DNA from 3 places in the Bacillus hominis genome. Region 3 is predicted to be linked to each of the others. Evidence: riboswitches for the same ligand, from Rfam matches in the RefSeq annotation. Region 3 holds a riboswitch; each other region holds the start of a gene.
What was found. Region 3 has a riboswitch for S-adenosylmethionine ahead of QUF93_RS03490 (peptide ABC transporter substrate-binding protein). Riboswitches for the same ligand answer to the same signal wherever they lie in the genome.
Positions count from the first base shown of each region.

Region 1: another riboswitch for S-adenosylmethionine. It lies ahead of QUF93_RS28370 (bifunctional O-acetylhomoserine aminocarboxypropyltransferase/cysteine synthase); the one in region 3 lies ahead of QUF93_RS03490 (peptide ABC transporter substrate-binding protein).
Region 2: another riboswitch for S-adenosylmethionine. It lies ahead of QUF93_RS15180 (ECF-type riboflavin transporter substrate-binding protein); the one in region 3 lies ahead of QUF93_RS03490 (peptide ABC transporter substrate-binding protein).

Region 1 is NZ_JAUCFS010000005.1:4,962,659-4,965,943, forward strand. It holds gene metA (homoserine O-acetyltransferase MetA) at 1-711, opposite strand, end outside; gene QUF93_RS28370 (bifunctional O-acetylhomoserine aminocarboxypropyltransferase/cysteine synthase) at 695-1,993, opposite strand; SAM riboswitch class I at 2,229-2,333, opposite strand; gene QUF93_RS28375 (chloride channel protein) at 2,656-3,285, shown strand, end outside.
Region 2 is NZ_JAUCFS010000005.1:2,458,374-2,461,658, forward strand. It holds gene QUF93_RS15175 (ABC transporter ATP-binding protein) at 1-1,392, opposite strand, end outside; gene QUF93_RS15180 (ECF-type riboflavin transporter substrate-binding protein) at 1,403-1,951, opposite strand; SAM riboswitch class I at 2,091-2,206, opposite strand; gene QUF93_RS15185 (aspartate/glutamate racemase family protein) at 2,357-3,061, shown strand.
Region 3 is NZ_JAUCFS010000005.1:192,034-195,318, reverse strand. It holds gene proC (pyrroline-5-carboxylate reductase) at 1-228, shown strand, start outside; gene QUF93_RS03495 (glyoxal/methylglyoxal reductase) at 230-1,063, shown strand; SAM riboswitch class I at 1,216-1,321, shown strand; gene QUF93_RS03490 (peptide ABC transporter substrate-binding protein) at 1,454-3,094, shown strand.

The DNA.
Region 1 (3,285 bases), 4.8 Mb from region 3:
TTCACTATGTCCGAGTGCGAAAACTTGCCTTCCCTCTTGCCCAATAACAAGATGAACACCTGCTTCTTCAGAATTGGCTAATAACGTTAATTCTTTCACCTTTTCAATATCACTCTCTCGTACTTCTGTATGACGAGAATGCGGGGCAAAAAACACTTCATCAAACCCTTGTAACAATTTCACATGTTGCTCGCAAACCTCATGTTCAAATACACCAAACATTTTTTCCGCAAGAGGATACTTCGGCACACCATAGTGATAATACAAACCCGCTTGTGCCCCCCAGCAAATATGAAGCGTAGATGCTACATTCGTTTTTGAATACTCCATAATACGTCCAAGCTCTTCCCAATAATCAACTTCTTCAAAAGAAAGAGTTTCAACTGGTGCTCCTGTAATAATGAGTCCATCAAATTTTTCATTCTCAATATCACGGAATGTTTTATAGAAGCTCGTTAAATGGTCCTGCGCTACATTGCGAGACAGATGCGATTCCATATGAAGTAAATGAACATCTAATTGCAACGGTGTATTTCCAATTAAACGAAGTAATTGCGCCTCTGTTTCTTGTTTTGTAGGCATTAAATTTAATATAGCAATTTTCAAAGCACGTATATCTTGTGTTGCTGCTCGCTCCTTCGTCATTACAAAAATATTTTCCTTCTGCAATACTTTGCGAGCTGGTAAATCTTTATCAATTATGATCGGCATGTTGTTTGCCTCCGACTAGCGCTGCTTCTAAATCTGCAATAATATCAGAAACATCTTCTATACCGACCGATAAACGGATTAAATCAGATGTAACACCAGCTAACCGCTGATCTTCTGCACTTAATTGTCTATGCGTCGTACTAGCTGGATGTATTACACAAGTTCTTGCATCAGCTACATGCGTTACAAGAGTTGCGAGTTTTACATTTGCGATGAATTCTTTTGCTGCTTCTAATCCGCCCTTAATACCAAATGTTAAAACTCCACTAGCACCTTTTTTCAAATACTTTTGTGCTAACGAGTAATTTTCATTACTATCTAACCCTGGATAATTCACCCATTCAATGCGATCATGATTAGCAAGCCACTTAGCAACTTCGAGAGCATTTTCACTATGACGCTCCATTCGTAAATGCAATGTTTCCAGGCCAATATTGCTAATATACGCATTGAATGGGCTCATACAGTTTCCGTAGTCTCTTAATAACTGAACGCGTGCTTTCAGAATATACGCGGCTGCTCCAAAATTTTGAACATAGCTTACACCGTGATAACTCGGATCAGGTTCGACAAGCTCAGGGTATTTTCCATTTGTCCAATCGAAGTTCCCTCCGTCTATTACAATGCCACCTAGAGAACTTGCATGGCCATCAATATATTTCGTTGTAGAATGGACAATGATATTGGCCCCATGTTCAAACGCCTGGCATAAATAAGGTGTCGCTAATGTATTATCAACGATAAAAGGTACTTCTAATTCTTTTGCTGCCGCTGAAAGTTCTTTGAAATTCAAAACGTTCATTGCTGGATTTCCTAACGATTCTGCATAAACGAGCTTTGTCTTATCATTAGCAAGTGCCGCAATTTCATCTGACGTTAAATTAGGATTAAAGAACGTAACATCGATGCCAAGCTTACGCAAACTCACTCCAAATAAATTAAACGTTCCTCCGTAAACAGTTGAAGAACAAAGTAAATGGTCTCCACTACTGCAAATATTTAAAACCGCAAGCATAATAGCTGCCTGCCCAGAAGCTGTTGCAACAGCCCCTACACCGCCTTCTAAATCTGATAACTTTTGTTCAAATGCAGCTAGAGTAGGATTTCCAATACGCGTATATATATATCCTTCTGCCTCTAAATTAAATAGTGCTGCTAAATCATCTGACGTATCGTATTTATACGTTGTACTTTGATAAAGTGGCAAAACACGCGGCTCACCATTTTTTGGCGTATAGCCACCTTGCACACAAATCGTTCCTTTTCCCCATGATTCTCCCATCTCTCATTCTCCTTTCTTTTATCCCGCTACTTGCGGACAGTAAGACTCCCACCTCAAAATTCAAAGAATGCGAGGAAGTTAGGTGGGAGATAACTGCCCGTTTGGTGAAGGCTAATAATCAGTGGGAGAGGGACAAAACCCCCACTGATTAAAGTTTCAATTTATGCAAAATAAAAAACTGCCCCTTTCCTGAAAACAAGAAAGGAGCAGTTTGAAAACACGCTCTAAGGGCTCTTTCTTATCTCTCAGGATTATTACCTGCAGGATTTGGCACAATTCCGTTATACGGCTGTTGCCAAGGTTTCATCGGGCCTGTCCCTCCACCTTTTCTTGATAAGACTATGCAATTACCGTTGATTTTATAGCAATAATTTCCTGATGTCAAACAGTTTTTCTGAATGTTCTAAATTAAATGTAAAAAATTTAATAGAAACAACAAAAGAAATATATTCCATATTCATTTGAAAAAGACCTTTTAAAAACTCCGATCAATATATAGAATTAAATAAGTGGTTTAACTTATAGGACCCAAGCTCTAATGAAATCCCAATATATATGTTGAATAAGCCAACCTCTCACAAAGATACTATATATATTCCATTCATTTCACACTAGCATATATAATCCTTTCTACATTAAAACTTACATAACGGAGGTATAACATGACAGATAAAAAGGACATGCACTATATACTTGCCCTATATGGCATTCTTTTAGGCTCTATAGTAGGAGCTACAGTTTGGTTATTTTTAGTTACGTTAAATATCGGAATCCACTTTATTTGGGGATACTTACCTACTATTTTCTCTTCTCCCCCTTATTACACCATTTGTGTAACAGTCATCGGTGGTTTCCTCGTTGGTTTAACACAAAAATACTTCGGTACATATCCACGGCTTATGCCGGAAGTGATGGCTGAATATAAAAAAACAGGTAGAATTGAATACCATTTTGTACATAAAGCTACTTTAACTGCGCTTATTGTTTTAATATTTGGAGCTAGTCTAGGCCCAGAGGCCGCACTTGTTGGAATTATCGGTGGACTTTGTACATGGGTAGGGGATCGCTTTAACTTCGCTTTAAAGGGAATGAACGAACTAACAGAAGTTGGAATTGGTGCTACTTTAAGTGTCATTTTTAACGCTCCATTATTCGGTTATTTAGCTCCGAGTGAAAATGAAGGTGAACAAATTTCCGAGTTTTCTAAAGGAAAAAAAGCAATTGTATATTTAACTACTACTTTTGCTGGTTTTTCCGTTTATTTATTGCTTAGCAAATTCGATAATCGCGGA
Region 2 (3,285 bases), 2.3 Mb from region 3:
TTGTCCAGCTGTCGGCTCATCTAATATAATAAGTTTTGGGTTTGTTATAAGTACAGATGCAATAGTAAGCCTCTTTTTTTGTCCGTAGCTTAATGCCTGAATTGGCCAGTTACGAAATGGGTATAATCCACAAATTCTTAAAGCTTTTTCGACTCTACTCTCAATCTCATCTTTAGAAACTTGTTTTAATTTTAATGAAAATGAAACTTCTTCTAAAACAGTGGGCTGTGTAATCATTTGATTTGGGTTTTGCATAACGTAAGAAATAACTTCCCCGCGTTTACGAATAGACCAAGAATTTATATTTTCTCCATCGAATGTTATTCTCCCATTCTTTGTTTTATTTATTCCTATAAGAGTATGAGCTAATGTCGATTTCCCTGCTCCATTATGACCCAATAAGGCTATTATCTCTCCCTCTCCTATTGAAAGGTTGATATCTTCTAAGACTGTATGTTTGTTATTGTACGTAAATGATAAATTTTCTATCTTGCATAAGGCTTTTTTAATATACGTGTTTTTAGATGACACTTGCTTCCGCATCCAGTTCTTTAATAAGTTATGAACGCCTGCATTACGTAGATTTTCAATCGGAAATACCCCAACATTATTACTGTCAAAATTTAATTTCTTTAGAGCTTCTATATAAATAGGTTCTCTTAGTCCGATATTTGGTAATATATTAGAATTTAGAATACTATCCGGTGAACCCATCGCAACAATTTCTCCTTCATCGATTAAAATAATTTTATCTAAATCAAGGTTTAAAATTTCTTCTATTCGATGTTCAATAATTACAATTGTTTTATTATATTTCTCATGAATATCTTTAATGAGTTCTATAGTATTCAAACTACTTGCTGGATCTAAGTTAGCTAACGGTTCATCAAATAATAATATATCTGCATTTGTCGTTAGCAGACCTGCAAGAGAGACTGTTTGTTTTTGACCTCCTGATAATTCATGTGGACTTTGTGCATGAAACTCCTGCATGCTTACCTTTTTTAAAGAATCCGTAACAATCTTTTTCATTTCTATTTGATTTACACAATCGTTTTCTAATGAAAATGCTACATCCTCTTCGACAGTAAGACCAATAAATTGTGAATCTTGATCTTGTAATATTGTCCCTACGTGTTTACTCTGTTCAAAAACACTACCTTCTCTCGGATCCTTTCCAGCTATTAAAATGTTACCGGTACTTATTCCTTCGTAAGAAAATGGGATTAACCCATTTATACAATGAGCTAATGTTGACTTCCCTGAACCACTTCGTCCAGCGATAAGTACCTTTTCCCCAGGATATATTTGAAATGTAATATCTTTTAAAGTAGGCTGCGCGGCATGCCTATATTGAAAGGTAAATTGTTCAAAAGAAATAATTGGTTGCATGTATTCATCCCTACTTTTCAATTTTTAAATGTGTATGTTTCTTATTTGATTTCGCTAGACCAATCGTGATTGGTAAGCCAAGAACTAAAAATACGATAACGTCTGCAATTGTTGCGCCTAGTACTTGTATAACTATTTTGTCAAACGGTTCTCCCATCACAATAATATCGAATGCTCCAGCAAATATAATAGCTATGACAATACCAATTAATCCTGCAATTGCAAAATAAGAAATATCACGGTTATTATACGTTCCATGTTTTACACTAAAACCAACTCTTTTTTGAATGAGTCCCATTGCAAAACCAATAATACCTGAACTAATAACCCATCCCCACCAAATACCCCAACCAGCAATCGTATCTGTAACGGTATGACCGATTAGTCCTATTAAAAGTCCTGCTACCGGGCCAAATAACGCTCCAAAAACTGTTAAAATAGCCAGTGCTGGTTTAATAAAGGTATTCGGTGCGATAGAAAATCCCCAAAGCCCTAATACTCCGTATAAAGCTGCTCCAATTCCAATTGCTACTACTAGCTTTGTCGTTAATTTGTTCATTACAATTCCCCTCTCGTATTATTCAACTTTTAATACTCTATATTTATTTTGAAAGTGAATTATGCATCGACAATTCCTTTCTATACAACAAAAAATGACCTCTTAAATAAGAGGTCATTTTCTTTCACGTACAAGAATCCCCTTATCTTTCAAAAGACACATAGTGTCCTCAGCGGAATTAGCACCTTCCTATGTAATTACATAGGGGTTGCTGAGGCTTCATAGGGCCGTTCCCTCTACCTCTCTGGATAAGTATGTATTTGTAATCTGTATTATGGCACTAACAATAAATAATTTCAATACTTTTCTTACTATTTTTATTTTTCGATAAATAGTTAATCTAAATCATTGTATTCTTATCGGAATTATGGAATAATGAATTCAAAATTGTTACGGGAGGAATGCATGATGAAAGTAATTGGCTTAATTGGTGGACTAAGTTGGGAATCAACATCGTTATACTATAAACATATTAATACACTTACTCTCACTCAATATAATCAAAATGCAAAACTTGTTTTATATAGTATGGACTTTGGCGAGATAACCAGATTATTACAAGACCATCAATATGAACAAGTAAAAAATGAATTAGTCACAGTAGCCAAAAAGGTAGAAAACTCTGGAGCTGAATGTTTACTTATGTGTTCCAATACTATACATCTATTTGCTGAAGAAGTAGAAAAGGCAATATCAATACCACTCCTCCATATTGGAGATGTAAGTGCTGAAACAATGATAGAATATAATATTAAGCGTATCGGACTTTTGGGAACAAAACAAACAATGGAACAAGACTTCTATAAATCAAGACTAGCAAATTACAACATTGAGTCAATTGTCCCAAATGAAGAAGATAGAACTTTCATCCATCATGTCATTTTACAAGAACTCAGTAGAGGGATTATTTCAGAAATATCAAAAGAAAAGCTATTACAAATCACAAATACATTAATTAAAAACGGTGCTGAAGGAATACTACTTGGCTGTACAGAAATTCCCTTGCTCATTTCACAAAGTGATCTATCGGTTCCTGTTTTTGATACTGCTTATACACATGCGAATACAGCTGTACGATTTGCGAATAACAATTTAAAAGTGAAACTTTAATCAGCAGCGGTTTTGTCCATACCCCACTGATTATTAATTGAACCAATTGGACTTTACGAGCAATTGATCTCCCACTTAACTTCCTCGCATTCACTAAATTTTGAGGTGGGAATTTTACTGCTCCAAATAGCAGGATAAATAATTATCAAGCATCAACATAAAAAAAGGCATCTACAAAAGTAGATGCCTAGCTGTGATAAGGAGTGTTCAGTGAGGTAAGGTAC
Region 3 (3,285 bases):
ATAAGTTATGGAGTCGATGAGGCAACTGCAAAACATCTTGTCATTCAAATGATTTCTGGCTCTGCTTCTATGCTTGAACAAACGCAAGATCCAGCTAACCTCCGCGAACAAGTAACAACACCAGGGGGTTCCACAGCTGAAGGTCTCAAAACTTTATATGAGTATAATTTTTCAGAGGCAATTCAAAAAGCAGTAGAAGCAACAAACAAAAAAGCTAGGGGGAAATAATATGAGTTTAACAAGTTTAAAAGACTATACAACATTACATAACGGTGTAAAAATGCCTTGGTTCGGTTTAGGTGTTTTTAAAGTAGAAGATGGTTCAGAAGTAATTGATTCTGTAAAAGCAGCAATTAAAAATGGCTACCGCAGCATCGATACTGCTGCAATCTATCAAAACGAAGAAGGCGTTGGACAAGCGATCCGTGAATCAGGTGTTTCACGTGAAGAATTATTCATTACATCAAAAGTGTGGAATAGCGATCAAGGCTATGAAACAACACTTCAAGCATTTGAAACTACATTAGAAAAATTAGGTCTAGAATATTTAGATTTATATTTAGTACATTGGCCTGTAAAAGGGAAATATACTGAATCATGGAAAGCGTTAGAAAAGCTTTATAAAGACGGCCGTGTTCGCGCTATTGGTGTGAGTAATTTCCACATTCACCATTTGCAAGATGTATTTGAAATCGCTGAAATTAAACCAATGGTTAACCAAGTAGAATACCATCCACGTTTAGCTCAAGAAGAATTACACACTTTCTGTAAAGAACATAATATCCAGCTTGAAGCTTGGTCACCATTAATGCAAGGACAATTACTTGATAATCCAACGTTACAAGAAATTGCGACAAAATATAATAAATCAACTGCGCAAATTATTTTACGCTGGGATTTACAAAACGAAGTTGTAACAATCCCTAAATCTATTAAAGAACATCGCATTATTGAAAATGCAAATATATTCGATTTTGAATTAAGTGCTGATGACATGAAAGCAATTCAAGCACTCAATGAAGATCGTCGCGTTGGTCCAGATCCAGATAACTTTAACTTCTAGTAGAAAAACCACTGCCATATGCAGTGGTTTTTCCGTTAAAGAAAACTGAAAATTTAAACTACATTTCATTAGGTTGACACTTCATTATCCAAGGTGTAAGATTTTGAATTATCAAAGAAACACAAAAATTAATAAAATTTATTCGTTTACTCATTGTATCAAGAGAGGTGGAGGGACTGGCCCTTTGAAACCTCGGCAACAGGTTCATTTTGAATACTGTGCCACTTCCTGCAAGCCTTATGGCTTGAAAGATAGAATGAGGGAATTCGTTTATATACGGGTGCATAACTTGTACGTAAAAATCCCTCTTTCTCAATATGAAAAGAGGGATTTTTTATTTTTCATTTCCCTCATCATCACCCAAACTTAATTATTTAGGAGGAAAATCAAATGAAAAAGAAGTTTGTACCCGGTATTGCATCAGTTGTAGGAGTAAGTATTTTATTAACTGGTTGCGGTAGTTATAAAAACGAAGCAAGCGGAGCAAATGCAAAAGACGAGGCACCTAGTAAACAGGTTTTAAACTTATCTTCACCTACTGAAATACGAACAATGGATACAGCTCGTGCTACAGATACTGATTCTGGTCAAGTAATGAGAAACGTATTTGAAGGTTTGTATAATCTTGGTGAAGGTAACAAACCTGTCCCTGGCGTTGCAAAATCTCATGAAGTAAATAGCGATAAAACGAAATACACATTCCATTTACGAGATTCAAAATGGTCAAACGGTACTCCTGTTACCGCGAAAGATTTTGTCTTCGCTTGGCAAAGAGCTGTCGATTCAGCAACAGCCTCTGAATATGCATTTCTATTCTTTGATATTAAAAACGCAACAAAAATTAACAACAAAGAACTTCCAGCCGATCAACTTGGTGTAAAAGCAGTTGATGACCATACGTTTGAAGTAGAATTAGAGCGTCCTGTTCCGTACTTTATTAGCTTAACAGCGTTCCCAACATTTCTACCAATTAACGAAGAATTCTTTAAAGCACAAGGTGATAAGTACGCTTTAGAAGATAATACAATTTTGTACAACGGGGCTTTTACACTAAGTGATTGGAAGCACGAACAAAGCTTTAAATTCAAGAAAAATCCTACCTATTGGGATAAAGATAATGTCAAACTGGAAGAAATCAATTTTAACGTCGTAAAAGAAAAATCGACAGAAGTAAATTTATTCGAGTCAAAACAATTAGACCGTATAAAACTAACATCTGACTTCGTTGATAAATATAAAAAAGATGCTAACTTTAAAGAGCGTCCGAACGTAGGCGTACAATTTTTACGTATGAATCAACAAAACAAAGTACTTCAAAACGTTTCTGCACGACAAGCAATCGATCAAACAATCGATAGAAAATCCTTTGTAAATACGCTCTTAAATGATGGTTCTACCCCAACTTATGGCCTCGTGCCACAAAACTTTGCAAAAGGACCTGACGGAAAAGACTTCCGCGTTGCAAACGGGGATTTAACAAAGGTTGATACAAAATCTGCACAAGAACTATGGAAAAAAGCAAAAAAAGAACTTGGTTCTGAAAAAATCACATTAGAATTATTAACAAGTGACGGTGACCTTGAGAAGAAAACTGGTGAGTTCTTAAAAGGACAACTAGAAAAGAATTTAGAGGGCTTAACAGTAAATATAAAACCGCAACCGCGTAAGCAACAAGTTTCACTCTTATTAAAAGGTGACTACGAAATTGGAATTGACGGTTGGAGCCCTGACTTTGCTGATCCAATTACATTCCTTGAATTGTTTACAACGAATAATCCTTACAACTTAGATCATTACTCTAATAAAGAGTTCGATGAAACAATAGAAAAAGTGAAAACGACTTTAGCTGGTGATGAAAAGGCTCGCTTTGACGCATTACTAGCATCAGAGAAAATATTATTTAAAGACTCTGTTATCGCTCCTCTTTACCAAAAAGGAGAATCTTATTTAGAACGTTCTTATGTGAAAGGCATTGTGCAAGTAGACTTTGCAGGTCAATTAAACTTCAAATGGGCAAAAATTGAAAAATAAATTGTAACTTTGACCAACGTTATTCCACCATACTAATTATTTTTTCACAAAACGCATTAAAAGTAGGTTCCTTAATACACCGGAATCTACTTTTTTAATATATTATTTCAAGAAATTAACATTCTATTTTTATTATTGACATATAGTTCTTTCCAGTGTTAATATTCTAAATAATCAAAGAAACGAAATAT